2 regions of the Marinomonas sp. NPDC078689 genome follow, and region 1 is predicted to be linked to the other one. Evidence: predicted binding sites of a transcription regulator. Region 1 holds the regulator's gene; the other holds the start of a gene.
What was found. Region 1 encodes LexA, which represses DNA repair genes until DNA is damaged. Its sites were predicted from a motif close to TACTGTNTANNTANACAGTA; they were not measured.
Positions count from the first base shown of each region.

Region 2: a site for LexA is predicted at 1,483-1,502, ahead of uvrA (excinuclease ABC subunit UvrA). Genes of this name have one in related genera too.

Region 1 is NZ_JBITUJ010000003.1:254,719-265,185, reverse strand. It holds gene cysS (cysteine--tRNA ligase) at 1-999, shown strand, start outside; gene ACIGBN_RS07455 (universal stress protein) at 1,051-1,488, opposite strand; gene ACIGBN_RS07450 (hypothetical protein) at 1,549-2,031, shown strand; gene ACIGBN_RS07445 (DNA topoisomerase I) at 2,033-2,818, opposite strand; gene topA (type I DNA topoisomerase) at 3,024-5,654, shown strand; gene ACIGBN_RS07435 (DUF6586 family protein) at 5,651-6,121, shown strand; gene ACIGBN_RS07430 (hypothetical protein) at 6,124-6,390, shown strand; gene lexA (transcriptional repressor LexA) at 6,438-7,058, opposite strand; gene dinG (ATP-dependent DNA helicase DinG) at 7,129-9,252, shown strand; gene ACIGBN_RS07415 (DEAD/DEAH box helicase) at 9,351-10,467, shown strand, end outside.
Region 2 is NZ_JBITUJ010000012.1:24,554-35,020, forward strand. It holds gene ssb (single-stranded DNA-binding protein) at 1-6, opposite strand, end outside; gene ACIGBN_RS15930 (MFS transporter) at 40-1,398, opposite strand; gene uvrA (excinuclease ABC subunit UvrA) at 1,557-4,379, shown strand; gene rplQ (50S ribosomal protein L17) at 4,513-4,890, opposite strand; gene ACIGBN_RS15945 (DNA-directed RNA polymerase subunit alpha) at 4,933-5,937, opposite strand; gene rpsD (30S ribosomal protein S4) at 5,971-6,591, opposite strand; gene rpsK (30S ribosomal protein S11) at 6,608-7,000, opposite strand; gene rpsM (30S ribosomal protein S13) at 7,066-7,422, opposite strand; gene rpmJ (50S ribosomal protein L36) at 7,547-7,660, opposite strand; gene secY (preprotein translocase subunit SecY) at 7,679-9,010, opposite strand; gene rplO (50S ribosomal protein L15) at 9,011-9,445, opposite strand; gene rpmD (50S ribosomal protein L30) at 9,447-9,632, opposite strand; gene rpsE (30S ribosomal protein S5) at 9,639-10,139, opposite strand; gene rplR (50S ribosomal protein L18) at 10,151-10,467, opposite strand, start outside.

The sequences.
Region 1 (10,467 bases):
ATTGATAAAGGGTTTGCCTACCATGGGGCGTCAGGGGATGTGTATTACCGCACTGAAGCCTTCAAAGAGTATGGCAAGCTAAATAATCGTAAGCTTGAAGACATGTTGGCGGGGGCGCGCATCGATGTTGAAGTGGCAAAAGAGCATCCGGCCGATTTCGTTTTGTGGAAGCAAGCGAAAGAAGGCGAAGTGTCTTGGCCATCTCCTTGGGGGATAGGTCGTCCAGGTTGGCACATCGAGTGTTCTGCCATGTCGACAAATTGCCTAGGCAGTCATTTTGATATTCATGGTGGCGGCCCCGATCTTAAGTTTCCGCATCATGAGAACGAAATTGCTCAGTCTGAAGCGGCAACGGGCAAGGATTACGTTAATTACTGGGTACATTGTGGCGCGGTTCGTGTTAACAATGAGAAAATGTCAAAATCGCTGGGTAACTTCTTTACCGTGCGCGATGTGTTGGCAAAGTACAACCCTGAAGTGGTTCGTTATTTGATGGTGTCTAGCCAATATCGAAGCGCGATTGATTATTCTGATCAAAGCCTCAATGAGGCAAAAGTTGCATTAGAGCGCCTTTACACCGCATTGCGAGGTCAAGCGGCCTCTGCTGAGTATGTTCCTACGGAATTTACTGAGCGCTTTGAAACGGCGATGAAGGACGACTTTAATACGGCGGTTGCTGTGTCTGTGTTGTTTGAATTGGTTCGTGAGCTGAATAAAGCGAAAACGGACAATGTTGCTCAGGCGGAATTGTTGGCGGCAGAGTTGTTGGCATTGGCCGATTTGCTTGGTTTGCTTAAGCAAGATCCAGAGTACTTCTTACAGAACAGTACGGTTTCTGAAGGATTGGACGAAGCGGGCATTCAAGCCTTGATTGATGAGCGTACTCAAGCTCGTAAAGATAAAAACTTTGCGCGCAGTGATGAAATTCGTGATGAATTAGCGGATCAAGGTATTGAGTTGCTGGACAGCCGAGAAGGGACTTCCTGGACTCGACGCTAACGTTAGTAGAATAAAAGGCGATACCTGCACATATCAGGTATCGCCTTTTTTTTATTGCTCTTTTTGCACTCGTACTGCCAGCACGTCGCAAGGCGCGCCATGCAGAACGCCATTGGCAGTGGAACCAAGAAGCAATGCGAGGCCATGTCGTCCGTGGCTACCGACAGTGATAAGGTCTACGTGTTTTTCTTCCGCAATGCGGTGAATTTCACTTTCAATACCACCTTGTGTGACGCATGTTTCAGCCACTGTGATGTCAAGTTGCTCTTGTAGCATGGACATGCGCTCTTTAGCGGTGTCTTGTAGCTGTTTTTGAATGTCGGTTATGTCAATGGGTACGTCACCGCCATAGGCGTAGTTTAATGACTCTATGACGTGTACGATGATCAACTCTGCTCCTAGTGAAGAACATAGGGACGCGGCTTTGTTGGCCACCTTGATGCTTTCATCAGTGAGATCGACTGCAAGTAAAACTCGTTTGTACAACATAAAAACCTCCAAATTCAACGGTATAATTAATTTTAGTCCAAAAATATAAAGAGACGCTTAATGACTGCGCTAATTGTTGTGCTTATTACACTATCCCTTATGGGTTCCGCGTTGTGGATCATGCCTCCGAAGCAAGAGCGACGTCGGATGGCACTAAGGATGCTTGCAAGACAGCATAATCTTATTGTGCAGCTTACATCAATCGGGCTGCCAGACAAGTGGGATAAATCAAAGGAAGCGCATAAAGTGTGTGGTTATGCGCATTATCGCGCCAAACCCTTGGAGCAGATGACCGATAAAGTGCTCTTGCTTACCTACGATGTGTGGAAATATCAAGAAGTTACTGCTGGCTGGTGGTCTAACCAAATACTGCCGTTAAGTGACCAAGATAAGGCCAATTTGGCGTTATTGTTGAACTCGGTAATGGCGATAGAAATTTCGCGCGAATCTGTCGTCGCCTATTGGCAAGAGGCGGGAGGAGAGGAAATGGTCGACGTGATGGCGAAATTACTGCCTTCCTTAGCAGAAATGCCATTGAAATAAATCAGTGGCGCTCAGGTTTATCGTTGATCAAATCGGAAGCGCCTTCGTTGCTGTTCAGATTTTGAAGGAGTTGGCTTAAGGCTTCTTCTTGGTTTTCTGTGTCCTGTATGGCTTCAATTTTAGGGGCGATGATTTGTTTCATCTTGTCGGTGACAAAGGTCTGTAAAGCTTTCTTTTCCGGCCTTTCGATGGGGTCGGATTTAAGGTGAGACAAAATCACACCATACAAGGTCTGCGCGACACGAACATCGCCACTTTCGAAGTTTTTATTGGCTTGCACAATTTGGCGATTGAGTTGCACCCACAAGTTTAACCAGCGCAAATAGTCGTAACATGCCTTATAGTGTGCGTTGCTAAGGCGGCCTCGACGTCTTAAGAAAAGCAACATTTTGGCTACTTTTGTTAGGCGCTCTTTGTAATTGGCTTTTTGCTGAAAACTCAGAGGGCTAGGTGTTGGGTTGAATTCAATGGGTTCTGCATTGCGATCGTCTTCTGCTTTGGCAATGCGAACTTCTGTGCGTTCGACGTCGTCTGTGTATTGTAATAATTCGCGCAAGGTATCAATGTAATAATCGTACAGGGCGTCACTGGCAATGGTGTCCGTATCAATGTCTTTTAGACTTTGTAAATGGTACTCCACGCGATCCGCTCGATTGGATAACTGAAGTTGTCTAAAACGACGTTCGGTCTGTTCTTTTTCTTTTTGGTGCGCGCGTGAACCAATGACGACGGAAAGCACCACAATAATCATTAAAATAGCAATTGTAAGAATTTGTAGGAGTGCCATGATTGTCCTTAAGCAATGAATTCAGTATGTTAAATAAGAAATACTGGATTCAGCAAGCGATAATGTGAGAAACAATACAGTGATCGCTTGTCATATAAAAGGTGTTTGCTTAATATCAGCGCCCCGAAAGGCTAAACTACACTCACGTAGATTTGCAGACGTACATACATTTTGCAGACGGACTTAATAAGGCTTATACAGTTCAATGGGAAAATCACTGGTTATCGTGGAATCGCCCGCTAAGGCGAAAACCATCAATAAATACCTAGGCAACGATTATGTTGTTAAATCGAGTGTGGGACACATTCGAGACTTACCTTCGGGTACAACAGCAAAATCAACTCCGCAGGAGCGCGCAAAACAAGCGGCCCTGACGCGAAAGATGAGCCCGGAAGAAAAGGTTGAGCACAAGCGTCGCAAATCTCGTCAGCAGTTGATTTCGCGCATGGGTGTCGACCCTGAAAATAACTGGGAAGCGCATTACGAAGTGCTTCCAGGTAAAGAAAAGGTGGTGGATGAATTACGCCGCCTTGCTAAAAATGCTGACACTATTTATCTCGCAACCGATTTGGATAGAGAGGGTGAGGCCATTGCATGGCACCTTCGTGAAGCCATCGGTGGCGACGACAGTCGCTATAAACGCGTGGTGTTTAACGAGATTACTAAAAAAGCCATTCAAGCGGCGTTTGAAACCCCATCCGAACTGGATATGAACCGTGTAAATGCACAGCAAGCGCGTCGTTTCTTAGATCGCGTTGTTGGCTTCATGGTCTCGCCATTATTGTGGGCGAAAGTGGCTCGTGGCTTGTCCGCAGGTCGCGTTCAGTCGGTTGCGGTGCGCTTGATCGTAGAGCGAGAAAAAGAAATTCGTGCTTTTGTTCCTGATGAATTTTGGGAATTGGACGCAGAGCTCACCACGCCAGCCAAAGACACAATCAAATTTGCCGCGGTAAAATATCAGGGCAAAGAATACCGTCCTGAAAGCCAGGCGCAATCTGATGAGCATGTCGCGCGTTTGAACGGCGCTCAGTATCTGGTCAGCAATCGCGAAGACAAGCCGACTAGCAGCAAGCCTTCCGCTCCGTTTATTACCTCGACGTTGCAGCAAGCCGCCAGCACTCGTCTTGGTTATGGCGTGAAGAAAACCATGATGTTGGCTCAGCGTTTGTACGAAGCGGGTTACATCACTTACATGCGTACCGACTCGACCAATTTGAGTTTGGAAGCGGTTGATGCCTTGCGTGGTTACATTGTTGAGAAGTTCGGCAAAGACTATTTGCCAGAAGAACCGATTCGATACAGCAGCAAAGAAGGCGCTCAAGAGGCCCACGAGGCGATTCGTCCTTCTGATGTCAGTGTGCGTCAAGAAGACCTGCTAAGCATGGAGAAAGACGCTCACCGCCTGTATGAGTTGATTCGTGCACAGTTTATGGCGTGTCAGATGACTCCAGCGCTTTACACCTCCACCACGGTGACGGTAACCGCCGGCGATTATGAGTTTAAGGCCAAAGGGCGTATTTTACGTTTTGATGGTTACACTCGTGCGATGCAGGGTGTTGTGAAAAAAGGCGATGACAATATTCTGCCTGATGTATCAAAAGGCGAGACCTTGTCTCTTGAGTCCTTGTTGCCAGAACAGCACTTTACTAAGCCGTCAGCGCGCTTTAGTGAAGCGAGTTTGGTAAAAGAGCTTGAAAAGCGTGGCATCGGCCGACCATCTACCTACGCCTCGATTATTTCTACCATCCAAGATCGTGGTTATGTTCGCGTTGAAAACCGTCGTTTTTATGCCGAAAAAATGGGCGACATTGTCACCGAGAGGCTAGTAGGGAGTTTCCACTCCTTAATGAATTACAGTTTTACCGCGCAAATGGAAGAGCAGCTTGATGAAGTCGCAGAAGGTCGCGAGAACTGGATTGAAGCGCTGAATGCCTTTTATCAAGGATTTAGCAGTGTGTTGGCGAAAGCAGAAGACCCAGAAGAGGGGATGCTGCTGAATGCACCAACACCAACGGACATCGAATGTCCGACTTGTTCACGTCCAATGCAGATTCGTACCGCGAGTACGGGTGTGTTTATGTCGTGTTCTGGTTACGCATTACCACCGAAAGAGCGTTGTAAAGCAACGATCAATCTAACTCGTGGTGAAGAAGCCGTGGCCGTTGATGACGACGAAGCGGAATCTAAAGCACTGATTAACAAGCGCCGTTGTAGTATCTGTAGTTCTGCAATGGACAGCTACTTGATGGACGAACATCGTAAGCTGCATGTCTGTGGTAATAACCCGACTTGCCCAGGTTACGAAGTGGAAGAAGGTACCTTTAAAATTAAAGGCTACGATGGTCCTGTGCTTGAGTGCGACAAGTGTGGCTCAGAGATGCAGCTTAAAACTGGACGATTTGGTAAGTATTTTGGCTGTACCAGCGAAGATTGTAAAAACACGCGTAAGTTGCTGAAAAGCGGCGAAGCGGCGCCACCGAAAATGGACCCTGTGCCTATGCCTGACCTTGCTTGTCAGAAAGTAGAAGACCATTATGTGCTGCGCGATGGGGCAACTGGTCTGTTCTTGGCGGCGAGCCAATTTCCACGTAAGCGAGAAACTCGAGCACCCTTGGTGAAAGAGTTGTTGCCTTACATGGAACAAATTGACCCTAAATATCACTTTTTCTCTACTGCGCCAGTGATGGATGCAGAAGGACGCCCGACCATTGTTCGTTACAGTCGTAAAACCAAAGAACAATACGTGATGACCGAGGAAGAAGGCAAACCAACGGGCTGGAAAGCATTTTATGTTGGTAAGCAGTGGGTGATCGAAGAAGGGAAGAAAAAGAAATGAGTGCGGCGACTCCGGCGAGTCTCACCAACCAAAAATTAGATTCGGCGCGTCGCTTCCTACGCCAAAGCCAAGACGGAAATGAGTCTTGGTTGAGCGTAGGGCTAGAAAGCGCGGCCATCTTTCATTTGCGAAGTGCGCTGAATGGTTTGTTGCAAGAGGTGAGTCTGGCGTACCAGCTCGCCTCTGGCTTGCAGCTAGAGAGTTTACTAAGAGAAGCGCAAGCTAACGGTGTTGTGGTGCCTGTATTAGCAGAATTGCAAGACTTGTCGTCACAGCCAAATTCTTGGTTAAATCAATTGGAGCAAGCTTACTTGGTTCAATTCGAATGTCGTTCATCGATGTTTGCGAAAGCCAGTGAGGCAAATTTGATTGGTCGTGGTGGAGATGACGGCGCATCGATTAATTTGTTTTTATCAAAGCTGACGGAGTTGGTGTTGCGTTTTAGAGAAGAGTCCTCAGAGTATTAAATATGAAAGAATCTTATCTCGAAATAGTTGAGCTGGATAACGGTGATATTGTGTTACGTCCGGTGGGCGACGAAGGCGAGACGACCGAGCCTTTGGCCACATTGAGCATTTCGGACGATACTAAAGATTATCTTAAAGAACGTTATTTTGAATTGGCTAAATGTATGTTTCATGCCGGCATTGATTTTGTTTATTCAGAAGAGCCAACGTTTGGCGATGAAACAGAACATCTAGACGATATGGATCTAAGGCCAAAAATTCTCCATTAAAAAAGGCGAAGTGTTTGCTTCGCCTTTTTTGTGTTTTGCTGGCTTAGTTAGATGGTTTGGCGAATGACGCCAACGGAGAGTCCTTCAATGGCAAACTCTTCGCTTTCTAAGTCCACAATGATGTCGTCAAAATCTTCATTCTCTGGTGCTAAGCGGATAATGCTGCCTTTTTGAAAGAAGCGTTTTACAGTGACTTCTTCTCCAATGCGCGCAACAACGATTTGCCCGTCTCGTATGGCGGTTGTTTTGTGCACGGCAAGTAAGTCGCCTTCCATAATGCCAATATTTTTCATACTGGTGCCTGAGACAGACAGAAGATAGTCTGCTTTAGGTGAGAACATGGCGGCAGGAACATTGACGTGAGACGCAATGTTTTCTTGGGCAAGAATCGGGAAGCCGGCGGCGACTTTACCAATAACAGGCAGCCCAGGCTCGATGTTTTCGGCGGGGGCTGGCTCTTCAAGTAAGCGGATGCCGCGTGATGCCCCAGAAAGCATTTCGATTGCGCCTTTCTTGGCAAGAGCCTTCAGGTGTTCTTCAGCGGCATTAGGGGATTTGAATCCTAGGCGGCTGGCGATTTCTGCGCGTGTCGGAGGAAAGCCAGTCTCGCTAATAAATTCGCGAATGGTTTCTAGTACGTCAGATTGTCTGTTGGTTAATTTAATCATAGCGCCATCTGGTTGTTTATACAGTAACTGTTATTATATACAGCATTATTCAAGATACTCAATAATTTAAATGCTTTCAGACGAACTAAAAACACAAATTCATCTTGCTTACCGCGCCTCACTGGAAGCAAAGTCCCATAAACCTAGGGTTGGTCAGCGTCAGATGATCGGCGCGATCGCTCGCACCTTGGGGAATATTAAACAAGACAGCGAAGGTGAACGCTTAGGTGAAAAGCACGTGGCTGTGGTTGAGGCCGGTACGGGTACGGGTAAAACTTTATCCTATTGCCTTGCGGCGATTCCGATTGCGAAGGCGCGTGGCCTCAAGTTGATTATTTCGACGGCTACCGTGGCGTTGCAAGAGCAGATTCTGCACAAGGAATTGCCTAATTTACTGGAACACACGGCTTTAAGCTTTAAATACACCTTGGCAAAAGGGCGTGGGCGCTATCTTTGTTTGAATAACCTTGAAGGGTTTTTGAGCACAGAAGAGCAGGGCATGGAAGACATGTTTGCCGGTTTGTTTGAGCAGCATTTGCAGGTTGATGATGTGAATACGCCGCTTTATCAAGAGATGGATCTTGCCTTGTCTAAAGGTGAGTGGGATGGCGACAAAGACAACTGGGAAGGCATTATCCGCGATCAGGATTGGCGCCGTCTGACCACGGATCATCAGCAGTGTACCAATCGCAATTGTGCGAATTATTCTGCTTGCCCATTTTTCAAAGCCCGCGGTGAGATTGAAGATGCCGACGTGATTGTTGCTAACCATGATTTGGTGTTGGCGGATCTTTCCCTTGGTGGCGGTGCTATTCTAACGCCGCCTAAAGAAACGATTTATGTTTTTGATGAAGGACATCACCTACCAGATAAAGCCATTGGTCATTTCCGTCATGAAGTGCGCTTGCAGCAAAGTATTACTTGGTTACGACAGTTAGAAAAAAATCTGGTGAACTTAAAGCAAGAGTTGACCGACGATGTCAGTTTGACCGGGCAGTTGTTGCTTAAAATTCCTCAGCAAATCCAAGCCATTGTGAATTTTATTCAGTATGCACAACAAGGTTTAGCGCCTTATATTCAAGGTTTGGGCTTGGATCAGGATAACAATCAGCATCGCTTTGAATTTGGGGTTATTCCCGATGAGTTGCGCCAGCTGGCGTATAGTTTGCAGACCTCATACCAAAAACTCTTCAATAATATTGAAAGTATTCAGGATGAGTGTAAAAAGACCAAACAAAATGAAGGGATGGGAGTGACGCCCGAAACGGCCGAAACTTGGCAGCCGATTTTGGGGGTGATTTTAGGCCGACTGGAGCAGTGTGTTGAGTTGTGGCGACTTTATTCTGCCGTGGATGATCAAAAGTACCCGCCTAATGCGCGTTGGTTAGTGGTCACAGGGCAGGGCATGGAGCAGGATATTGAGCTGGGTGGTTCGCCAATCTTGGCGGCGCACACCTTGCGTCAGCAGCTTTGGGATAAGTGTTTTGGCGCCGTTGTGACCTCGGCTACACTGACAGCGCTGAATCAATTTCATCGCTTCAATATGCGTTCTGGGGTGCCTCAAGAAAGCGAATACCTGCGCGTATTGAGCCCTTTTGACTTTCAAAAGCATGGTTTGTTGGTGATTCCAGACATGGAAAACGAACCGAATCGTGTGGAACAGCACACCAAAGAAATTGTCCAGTATCTTGATAAGCAAGTGGATAAGGAAAAAGGCAGTTTGGTATTGTTTTCTTCGCGTCGTCAAATGGAAGAAGTTGCGCAGTCTTTGGCACCAGGTTTGCAAGAAGTGCTGCTGATGCAAGGAGAGCAATCGAAACGGGTGATTTTAGATTCCCATCGTGCGCGCATTGATGCTGGTAAAGGTAGCCTGCTGTTTGGTTTGGCCAGTTTTGCGGAGGGGGTGGATTTACCAGGGAATTATTTGACCTGTGTTTACATCGCCAAGATTCCTTTTGCAGTACCGGATGACCCCGTTGAGGCGACGCTTGCCGAGTGGATTCAAAAACGTGGTGGTAACCCCTTTATGGAAATCACCATTCCGGATGCGTCATTGCGATTGGTGCAGGCGACAGGGCGCTTATTGCGCAGTGAGACCGACTCCGGTGAAATTCATATTTTAGACAAACGATTACGAACAAAACGCTATGGACAGCAGCTAATAAATAGTCTGCCACCTTATCGACAACAATAACTTACGAAAAGCAAGGGGTGATAAAGGCCTGTCATTTAGGTACACTCCACGCAAAGATACATAAACGTAAAATACATAAGAAGCATATAGATTCCAATATGGAAAACCAAAAGACAGAAACTACATCAGAGCAAAAACCAAAAGCCAAACGCCCACGTCGTTCTAATAAGCGTTTTAAGACAGGAAATCCTGCTGCCGCAGAGAAATCAGTAAACGAAACATCTGATTCACCGGCTGTTGAGGCGCCACCGCGTAGTGGTAGTAAAGCCTGGTCTATTGATGACTTCAAGGTCCCTGAAGTTGAAGGTAAAACACGTTTTCATGATTTAAATTTACCTGATCGTGTTTTGAAGTCGATTGAAGAAATGGGCTTTGAATATTGCAGTGAAATACAGGCTGAAACCTTGCCAATGACCTTGCAAGGTTATGATTTGATTGGTCAGGCGCAAACAGGAACCGGTAAAACAGCGGCCTTTTTGATTGCCATGATCAGTGACTTTTTGGATTACCCACTGGTTGAAAAGCGAGCCAATAACTTGGCCCGTGGCTTGATCATAGCGCCAACACGAGAGCTTGCTCTACAGATCGCTGAAGAAGCGGTTAAATTGACTGACAACAGTCATTTGAACGTCGTTGCCTTGGTTGGTGGCATGAGTTATGAAAAGCAGAAGCGCCAGTTGGAAACTGAAAATGTTGATATCTTGGTGGCAACACCAGGTCGATTGTTGGACTTTGCTCGTCATAAGAAAGTGTTGCTGAGCCATGTTGAGTGTTTGGTTTTAGACGAAGCGGACCGCATGTTATCCATGGGCTTTATTCCCGATGTGAAAAGCATCATTCGTATGACGCCGCATAAAGAAAAGCGTCAAACTATGCTGTTTAGTGCGACTTTCCCGAAAGACATTCAAGCCTTGGCGACACAGTGGACCTACTTTCCAAAAGAAGTGTCTGTGGTACCTAAAGAAGCGACCAATCAGAATATTGATCAGGTTATTTATACGGTTGAAGCCGATCAAAAATGGCCGGTGCTTAAGCAACTAATTGAAGGAAACGGCAATCAAAGAACCATTATCTTTGCTAATCGCCGTGATGAAACACGCGACCTTTATGAGAAGCTGAGAAAAGCGAACATTAACTGCGCTATCTTGTCTGGCGAAGTGGCTCAAGATAAACGAGTGAAGACCTTGAAAGGCTTTAAAGATGGCACTATTCAAG
Region 2 (10,467 bases), on a different contig from region 1:
TGCCATGACGCTCTCCAACTAAATAATTCATTGTCATCTTTAAAGATTCACTTGCGGCGCAAGGCGCTGCAATGTCTCTTTATCGAGTATTTTTTTGTCTACTTTAAGATAAGCGGTACGCTCATCTATAAAAATCTGCATGTCTTCCACCCCTTCCACATGGGAGAGCTGGTCTGCGAACGCAGTTATCGCTGCGTCATCGCCTTCTGGCAGGCTAAACGCCACGCTGCTCAGTTGTCGTATTGTAGGCTGGAATAAGCAGACTATCGACCACAAAAGCAATGCCAAACCAACGACGAGGAATAAACTGTTGCTGGAGAAGTGCTGTAATAGCCAGCCACCACCAATACCACCAATGAAGGAACCTAAAAATTGATGAGTAGAGAAAACCCCCATGGCCGTGCCGCGATAACCAACAGGTGCTAACTTACTAATCAGAGAAGGTAAGGTTGCTTCTAAGGTATTGAAGCCAACAAAATAAGCCCATAGCAATAGCCCAAAAGCCCATAAGTATGGTGCCCATTGTAGCAACAAAGCACTAAAACCTAGTAATGCAACGACGCCAAAAACGACTTCTTTCATTTTGCCTTTGGCTTCTGCAATAATCACCAATGGTACCATACCCACAAAAGCAAAACCCATAATCGCTAGATACAACCAGCTATGGTGCGCCAATGGCAAACCGAATCGAGTGATTAATAAATGCGGCACAGTCACAAACAAGGCTGTCAGGCTGGCGTGTAGCAAGAGCACGCTAATATTCAAAAAGCGTAACTTGCTGTCTTTGATAACTTTTCCTAGAGCGACCGCGCTTGGTGTCGTATCTCGTCGGAAGGTATGCTGTACCACATTTGGCACCATAAAGAGCACCAAAGCGATGCCTAAAAAAGAAAAGCCAAACGATAAATAGAAAAGCCCAGACAAGCCAATCAGGTCAAATATCCAAGGACCTAATACCAGTGACAGCATAAAGGAAGCGCCAATACTAATGCCGACGGTCGCCATTGCTTTGGTTCGATTTTGCTCTCGCGTCACATCACTCAGAAGCGCCATTAAGGTACTAGCAATCGCCCCAGCGCCCTGTACGGCTCGACCAATAATCAATACGCTAATATCGGTGGCGTTGGCACAAATCAAACTGCCTAAAGCAAACAGTAATAGACCAATGACAATCACACGTTTACGGCCAATACGATCGGACCACATGCCCATCGGAATCTGTAGACACGCTTGAGTAAAACCGTAAATGCCAATTGCAGTACCGATTAAGGCTGCATCGGATCCGGTTAAGCCATCCGCGGCAACACTAATCACTGGCATAATAAGAAAAAGGCCTAGCATTCTAAACAAGTAGACTGATGCTAAGGCGAGAACAGAACGACGTTCGAGTACATCCATAAGGAGATTACAACCACTCAACTTAGGGTTTAAAAAAGAAAGATGCCTATTTTACTTAAAATACCGTTGAAGCTCTATTTCAAGTACTGTAAAAATAGACAGTTATTCTACCGACAACGATGTAAAACTTCTGTTGCTAAAACACTATTTGGAGACACATGGATACCATCACCATACGCGGAGCTCGCACCCACAATTTAAAAAATGTGGACTTAGACATCCCCAGAGACAAACTCGTGGTGATCACAGGTTTATCAGGTTCGGGAAAGTCATCACTTGCTTTCGACACCTTATATGCAGAGGGTCAACGACGCTATGTAGAATCCCTCTCTACGTACGCTCGTCAATTCTTATCCATGATGGAAAAGCCAGATATAGACCATATTGAAGGGCTTTCTCCCGCGATCTCCATAGAACAGAAATCCACGTCACATAACCCACGCTCAACGGTGGGTACGATCACAGAAATCTATGACTACCTACGTCTACTGTTTGCGCGAGCTGGCCAACCACGCTGTCCTGATCATGGCGAGCCTCTTGAGGCGCAGACCATATCACAAATGGTGGATAAGATAATCTCCCTCCCTGAGGAAACTAAAATGATGTTGCTTGCACCGATCGTGAAAGATCGTAAAGGCGAGCACCTTCATATTCTTAGTGACTTGTTATCTAAGGGATTTATTCGCGCACGTATTGACGGAATTGTGGTCGATTTAGACGATGCACCCACTTTAGAAAAAAATAAGAAACACACTATTGAGGTGGTTATTGACCGTTTTAAGGTTCGTAACGACCTACAACTTCGCTTGGCAGAGTCCTTTGAAACCTGTCTTGCGCTCTCTGACGGCATTGCCAAAGTCATCAATATGGACGACGACAAAGACGTTCATATTTTCTCCAGTAAATTTGCTTGCCCTGTTTGTGGATACAGTTTAACGGAATTGGAACCTCGTCTATTTTCTTTTAACAACCCAAATGGCGCCTGCCAGACTTGTGATGGTTTAGGCACGCACCAACTGTTCGATCCTGACCGAATCATCCAAGACGATACATTGACGCTGGCTGAAGGCGCTATTCGAGGTTGGGGACGACGTAGTATTTTCTACTATCAACAACTGACCGCTCTCGCGAAACATTATGGGTTTGATGTCGAGGCGAAATTTAAAGACATCCCGGTCGAGTTCCAAAACAAGATTCTAAAAGGGTCAGGAAAAGACAAGATAGACTTTGTCTACATCAATGAACGCGGCGACAAGATGATACGCTCACATGCGTTTGAGGGCGTTTTGCCTAACCTTCAACGCCGCTACCATGAAACAGAGTCTGATAGCGTCAGAGAAGATCTTTCCCAATACATCAGCACTCAATCTTGTCCAGAGTGTCATGGTTCGCGACTTAACCGCTCAGCAAGAAATGTCTTTATTAATGAGCAAACCTTGCCAGAGGTAGTGACCTACCCGATTGCAGAATGTCTTAGCTACTTTGAAGCGCTTGACCTACCCGGTGCCCGTGGCGAAATCGCTTCCAAAATTTTGAAAGAGATTCGTGACCGACTTACCTTCTTAGTCAATGTTGGCTTAGATTATTTAACCCTAGACCGCAAAGCAGATTCACTCTCTGGTGGAGAGGCTCAGCGTATCCGTCTCGCCAGCCAGATTGGCGCAGGCCTAGTTGGCGTTATGTATATTCTTGATGAACCCTCTATAGGACTTCACCAACGTGATAATGAGCGTTTGATTGAAACTTTAACGCGCTTACGGGACCTCGGTAATACCGTTATTGTTGTGGAGCACGATGAAGATGCCATTCGAGTCGCTGACTTTGTGGTTGATATCGGCCCTGGCGCAGGTATTCACGGCGGCGAAGTCATTGTCAGTGGCACTCCGCAAGACGTAATGGATTGTAAGGAATCTATTACTGGGCAATTTTTGACGGGCAAACGCAAGATTGAGATTCCTGAAATAAGAAACAAAGCAAAAGATGGCCACTCGCTGAACCTGATTGGCGCAACAGGAAACAACTTGAACAGCGTAGACCTCAAGATTCCTGTTGGCATCATGACTTGCGTTACCGGCGTCTCTGGCTCAGGAAAATCGACCTTAATAAATGGCACTCTGTATCCGTTGGCCTCAACGGCCTTAAATGGAGCCACCACACTCAAAGCAGCACCTCATGAGCGCATTGAAGGATTAGATCTATTCGATAAGTGCGTAGACATAAACCAAAGCCCAATTGGCAGAACGCCACGCTCTAACCCAGCAACCTATACGGGTATATTTACCCCAATGCGAGAGCTGTTCGCCGCCACTCAGGAAGCGCGTTCTCGTGGTTATAAGCCAGGCCGGTTTAGTTTTAATGTTAAAGGCGGACGCTGTGAAGCTTGCCAAGGTGACGGGGTTATTAAGGTCGAAATGCACTTTTTACCGGATGTCTATGTGCCTTGTGATGTTTGTAAAGGTAAGCGCTATAACCGCGAAACATTAGAAATACACTATAAAGGCAAAAATATTCATCAGTGTTTAGACATGACCATTGAAGACGCCAGAGACTTCTTTGATGCTGTGCCATCCATTGCCCGTAAGCTGCAAACCTTGATCGATGTAGGCTTGGGTTATATCAAACTGGGTCAAGCGGCAACGACGCTGTCTGGCGGTGAAGCACAACGAGTGAAGCTAGCCAAAGAGTTGTCTAAGCGCGATACTGGGCAGACACTGTATATCCTTGATGAGCCGACGACTGGCTTACATTTTGCGGATATTGAGCAACTTCTAAAGGTACTGCATCGCTTACGAGACCACGGCAATACCGTTGTCGTCATTGAACATAACCTAGACGTGATAAAAACCGCTGATTGGGTTGTTGACCTTGGTCCAGAAGGTGGCAGTGGTGGAGGCTATATTATCGCTGAAGGGACGCCGGAAGAGGTGGCTGAATCCAGCAACTCGCATACCGGTCGCTTCTTAAAAGGGATGTTGGCTTAATACTAAATGGCATGGGGTGCGCTAACTGGCGCCCTATTTCATAAAAAGCGGCTAAGCCGCTTTTTTTTGAGACAAATTTTAGGCACAAAAAAAGCCGAGCTTATTAGCTCGGCTTTTTTGTTACAAACTGATGTTACTCAGCTGCTTCCGCAACTGGTCTGTCGACCAATTCAACGTAAGCCATAGGTGCGTTATCACCTGCACGGAAGCCACATTTTAAAATGCGAACATAACCGCCAGGACGAGCTTGGTAACGAGGACCAAGTTCTGAGAACAATTTACCTACTGCATCTTTGCTACGAGTACGAGCAAAGGCAAGGCGACGATTCGCAACGGAATCTTCTTTCGCCAATGTGATCAAAGGCTCTGCAACACGGCGAAGTTCTTTGGCTTTCGGCAACGTAGTTTTAATAACTTCGTGTTCGAACAAAGAAGCAGCCATATTCTTGAACATCGCTTTGCGATGAGAGCTAGTACGGTTTAAGTGACGTCCACTCTTACGATGACGCATTTTACATTCCTTACCAAACTACGGTGGTCAGGGAACAATGACCTAGCGAGCTAGAACTTTGCTATCGTCTTTCAAACTAGCTGGTGGCCAGTTTTCTAGACGCATTCCCAAAGACAAACCACGCTGTGCTAAAACATCTTTGATTTCAGTTAACGACTTTTTACCTAGGTTAGGCGTCTTAAGAAGCTCAACCTCAGTACGTTGAATCAAATCACCGATGTAATAAATGTTCTCTGCTTTCAAACAGTTAGCACTGCGAACGGTCAACTCAAGATCATCAACCGGGCGTAGCAAAATTGGATCAATCTCATCCTCTTCTTCAACTACAGGCGCTTCACTCTCACTTTCAAGAGCAACAAAGACTGCGATCTGTTGTTGTAGAATAGTCGCTGCGCGACGGATAGCTTCTTCAGGGTCGATAGTACCGTTTGACTCGATATCTAAAACTAGCTTATCAAGGTCAGTACGTTGCTCTACACGAGCATTATCAACACTGTAGGCTACACGGCGAACAGGGCTGAATGAGGCATCCAGTTGCAAGCGACCGATAGGACGAGTCTCATCATCGCTAGCAACACGAGCGTCAGCAGGCTCATAACCACGACCACGAGCCACTTTGATCTGCATAGAAAGTTCAGCAGTATCGTCCAAGTGTGCAATTACATGGTCAGGGTTAGCGATCTCTGCATCAGCAACTAACTGGATATCACCAGCCGTTACGATACCAGGACCTTTTTTACTTAGAGTAAGAGTTGCTTCATCTTGCCCGTGTAGAGCGATCGCAACTCCTTTCAGGTTAAGAAGAATTTCAATGACATCTTCTTTAACCCCTTCAATTGCGCTGTATTCATGCAATACACCGTCGATTTCAACTTCAACAATTGCACAACCAGGCATTGAAGACAGTAGAATTCGGCGCAACGCATTACCTAAAGTGTGACCAAAACCACGTTCTAGTGGTTGAAGCGTCACTTTAGCTCGCGTTTTACCCAATTCCTGAACTTCAATGTTGCGTGGGGTTAACAATTCGCTCACTGAACGCTGCATAGATCCACCTATTTCTTAATCCTAATCACCGACTTACTTAGAGTAAAGTTCGACAATTAGGTTCTCATTAATTTCAGCTGATAAATCGGCACGTTCTGGAGCAGCTTTATAAGTTGCTTCCAGTTTAGTTGTATCAACTTCGATCCAATGGATCGACGTACGATTTTTAGATAGCTCTAGTGCGCTTTGAATACGCAATTGCTTCTTAGCTTTTTCACGGATAGACACAACATCACCAGCTTTAACTTGGTAAGATGGAATGTTAACCGTTGCGCCGTTTACTAGAATGCCTTTATGGCCTACTAGTTGGCGAGCTTCCGCACGTGTAGAACCAAAACCTGCGCGGTATACAACGTTATCTAAACGAGATTCTAAAAGTTGCAGAAGGTTTTCACCAGTAGCACCCTTTAGACGAGCAGCAGATTTGTAGTAGTTACGGAATTGTTTTTCAAGAACACCGTACATACGACGTACTTTTTGTTTCTCACGTAATTGTAAGCCGTAATCAGAAAGACGTCCGCGACGTGCGCCATGCACACCAGGAACAGTTTCTGCTTTACATTTCGACTCAAGAGCGCGTGAACCGCTCTTCAATTGCAAGTCGGTACCTTCACGACGAGACAACTTACAAGTTGGACCTATATAACGAGCCATGTATCTGTCTCCTCAGTTAAACGCGACGTTTCTTAGGTGGACGGCAACCGTTGTGCGGGATTGGCGTCACATCTGTGATGTTATTAATACGCAAGCCCAATGCATTCAATGCACGAACTGCGGACTCACGACCAGGACCAGGGCCCTTGATCATTACGTCGACGTTTTTAAGGCCAAATTCTTGTGCGACAGTACCGGCACGTTCCGCTGCTACTTGAGCTGCGAATGGTGTACTTTTACGAGATCCGCGAAAACCAGAACCACCTGCCGTAGCCCAAGACAAAGCATTGCCCTGGCGGTCGGTGATAGTCACGATCGTATTGTTGAATGAAGCGTGTACATGAGCAACACCATCAACAACCGTCTTTTTGACTTTTTTCTTGGTATTGCGCGTAGCTGGCTTAGCCATATTGCACTTTCCTATTTAATGCTCAGCTCTAGTGGACTTAGCAACTAGAGCGAAACGCGTTTATATTACTTACGAATAGGCTTACGAGGGCCTTTACGTGTACGAGCGTTCGTTTTGGTACGTTGACCACGAACAGGTAGACTGCGGCGATGGCGAATACCACGATTACAGCCAAGATCCATCAAGCGTTTGATAGACATGCTGACTTCACGGCGTAGATCACCTTCTACAGTATACTTAGCAACTTCGCCACGAAGTTCATCAAGGATATCATCACTCAAAGAACCAATTTTCGTAGTTTCTGCAACACCTGACGCGGCGCAAATTGCGCGCGAACGTGTGCGACCAATTCCGAAGATGTAAGTCAGAGAAATGACCGCATGTTTATTGTCAGGAATATTGACACCGGCTATACGAGCCATTCAATTCACTCCGTTGTTATGGACGATATCTAAATCATCACTTTACTTTCATGAGGGCGGCTGATTATGCCTATCTTTAGGCGAAAAATCAACCACCCTACCCTATCATCGAACGAACTTGCAATTAACCTTGACGCTGTTTGTGTCGAGGCTCAGTGCAAATCACTCGAACTGCACCGTTACGACGAACGATTTTACAGTTACGACAGATTTTCTTTACAGATGCACGTACTTTCATGTTCAACTCCAACCTATGCTAACGCATTAGGCCATTTGGACCATAACCAGTCAGATTAGATTTCTTCATTAACGACTCGTATTGATGACTCATTAAGTGACTTTGCACTTGCGACATAAAGTCCATGACAACCACCACTACGATCAACATAGAGGTACCGCCAAAGTAGAATGGAACATTCCACGCAACAACAAAGAACTGAGGCATCAGCGACACTAAAGTGATGTATAAAGCACCAAATAGAGTCAAACGAGTCATTACACCATCAATATATCGAGCTGTATGATCGCCTGGACGAATACCCGGCAAAAAAGCACCGGATTTTTTTAAGTTATCTGCCACATCTTTAGGGTTGAACACCAGCGCTGTATAGAAGAAGCAAAAGAAAACAATTGCGATTGCAAACAACAGCACATATAGAGGTTGTCCAGGAGCTAGAGCCAAAGAGATATTTTGCAACCATTCCATACCTTGTCCTTGACCAAACCATTGGCCAATAGACGCTGGAAACAGAAGGATACTAGAAGCGAAGATTGGTGGGATAACACCCGCCATATTCACTTTAAGAGGCAAATGACTCTTTTGTGCGGCAAACACCTTATTACCTTGCTGACGCTTCGCGTAATTGACTGTAATTCTACGTTGACCACGTTCGATGAAAACAACGAGCGCGATTGTCGCAACAGCTAATACACCAATAACCAACAGAGCAAGAATATTTATATCGCCTTGACGAGCCGATTCAAATGAACGACCTAGAGCAGATGGCAAACCAGCAACGATACCGGAGAAGATGATAATGGAAATACCATTACCAATTCCTTTTTCAGTCACTTGCTCACCTAGCCACATCAAGAACACCGTACCAGCAACGAGAGTCACAACGGCGACGCCGTAGAACTCAATACCATTACTGAACGAAATGCCCTGACTCGCTAAGCCGACTGCCATAGAGGCAGACTGAACAAGCGCTAACAGTACAGTGCCGTAGCGAGTGTATTGAGTAATCTTACGACGACCCGCCTCACCCTCTTTCTTCAACTGTTCTAGCTGCGGACTCACAACCGTTAATAACTGCATAATAATAGAGGCAGAAATATAGGGCAGAATCCCAAGCGCAAAAATACTCATACGCTCGAGTGCGCCCCCTGAGAATACGTTAAATAAACTCAGAATTGTGCCTTCATTTTGATTAAACAGGGCAGACAATCTATCTGGGTTAATACCCGGAACAGGGATGTGTGCACCAATTCGGTATACAATAATTGCTAAGAATACAAAGCGGATACGCGACCAAAGTTCGCCTAATCCATTTTGTACACCAGCTGGTAGTGAGCCACGCTTTGCCATTTATTCCTCGACTTTTCCGCCGGCAGCTTCAATAGCAGCACGAGCACCTTTAGTCACTTTAAGACCACGAACGGTAACGGCTTTGTCGATAGAACCAGACAAAATTACACGTGCTGTCTTAATTTGATGACCAAGAATGTCGGCGCTTTTAAGAGCAGCCAAATCTACAACTTCAGCATTTACAGCAGCAAGTTCGTTTAAACGAACTTCAGCAACATACTTTGCCTGACGTGAAGTAAAACCAAATTTTGGCAGACGACGCTGCAATGGCATTTGACCGCCTTCAAAACCAGGTTTTACTGAGCCACCAGAGCGAGACTTAAGACCTTTATGGCCACGTCCGCCTGTTTTGCCCAAGCCGCTACCAATACCGCGACCGACACGTTTCGGAGCATGTTTGCTACCTTCGCCAGGACGAAGCGTATTTAAGAACATGTTATTCTCCTACTACTTTAACCATGTAATAAACTTTATTAACCATACCACGTACTGCTGGAGTATCTTCCAGCTCACGTGTTTGGCCAACTTTACGCAAACCCAAGCCTTTAACTGTTTCACGGTGCTTTGGAAGACGACCGATCGGGCTACGGGTTAGTTGAACTGTGATGGTATTATTCGCCATAACACATTACCCCAAAATTTGATCGACTGACTTACCGCGTTTAGCCGCGATTTGCTCAGGTGCTTTCATATCTTGCAAACCTTTGATCGTAGCGCGAACTACGTTTACTGGGTTTGTAGATCCGTAACATTTTGCCAATACGTTGTGTACGCCTGCAATTTCAAGAACTGCACGCATAGCACCACCGGCAATGATACCAGTACCTTGAGAAGCTGGTTGCATGTAAACTTTAGAAGCTCCATGAACTGCTTTAACTGGATACTGTAAAGTATCACCGTCAAGTTTAACTGAAACCATGTTGCGACGAGCTTGTTCCATCGCTTTTTGGATAGCTTGAGGGACTTCACGCGCTTTACCGCGACCGAAGCCAACCTTACCATTTCCATCACCAACGACTGTCAAAGCAGTGAAAGAGAAGATACGACCACCCTTCACAACTTTAGCAACGCGGTTTACTTGAACTAGCTTCTCTTGGAGGTCGCTAGTTTGTTGATCATTAACTGCCATTTGCTACCCCTTTAGAACTCTAGACCGGCTTCACGTGCTGCGTCAGCAAGAGCTTGAACGCGGCCATGGTATTTGAAGCCAGAACGGTCAAAAGCGACCGAAGTGACACCTGCTTCTTTAGCGCGTGTAGCAATCAAAGTACCGACTTGTTGAGCCGCTGCTTTGTTGCCAGTCGCTGTAGCACGTAGAGTTTCTTCCAGAGTAGAAGCACTAGCTAGTACTTTGCTACCGCAAGGAGAAATCACTTGAGCATACATATGACGTGGCGTGCGATGTACAGTAAGACGATTCGCACCTAGCTCACGAATATGTAGGCGCGCACGGCGTG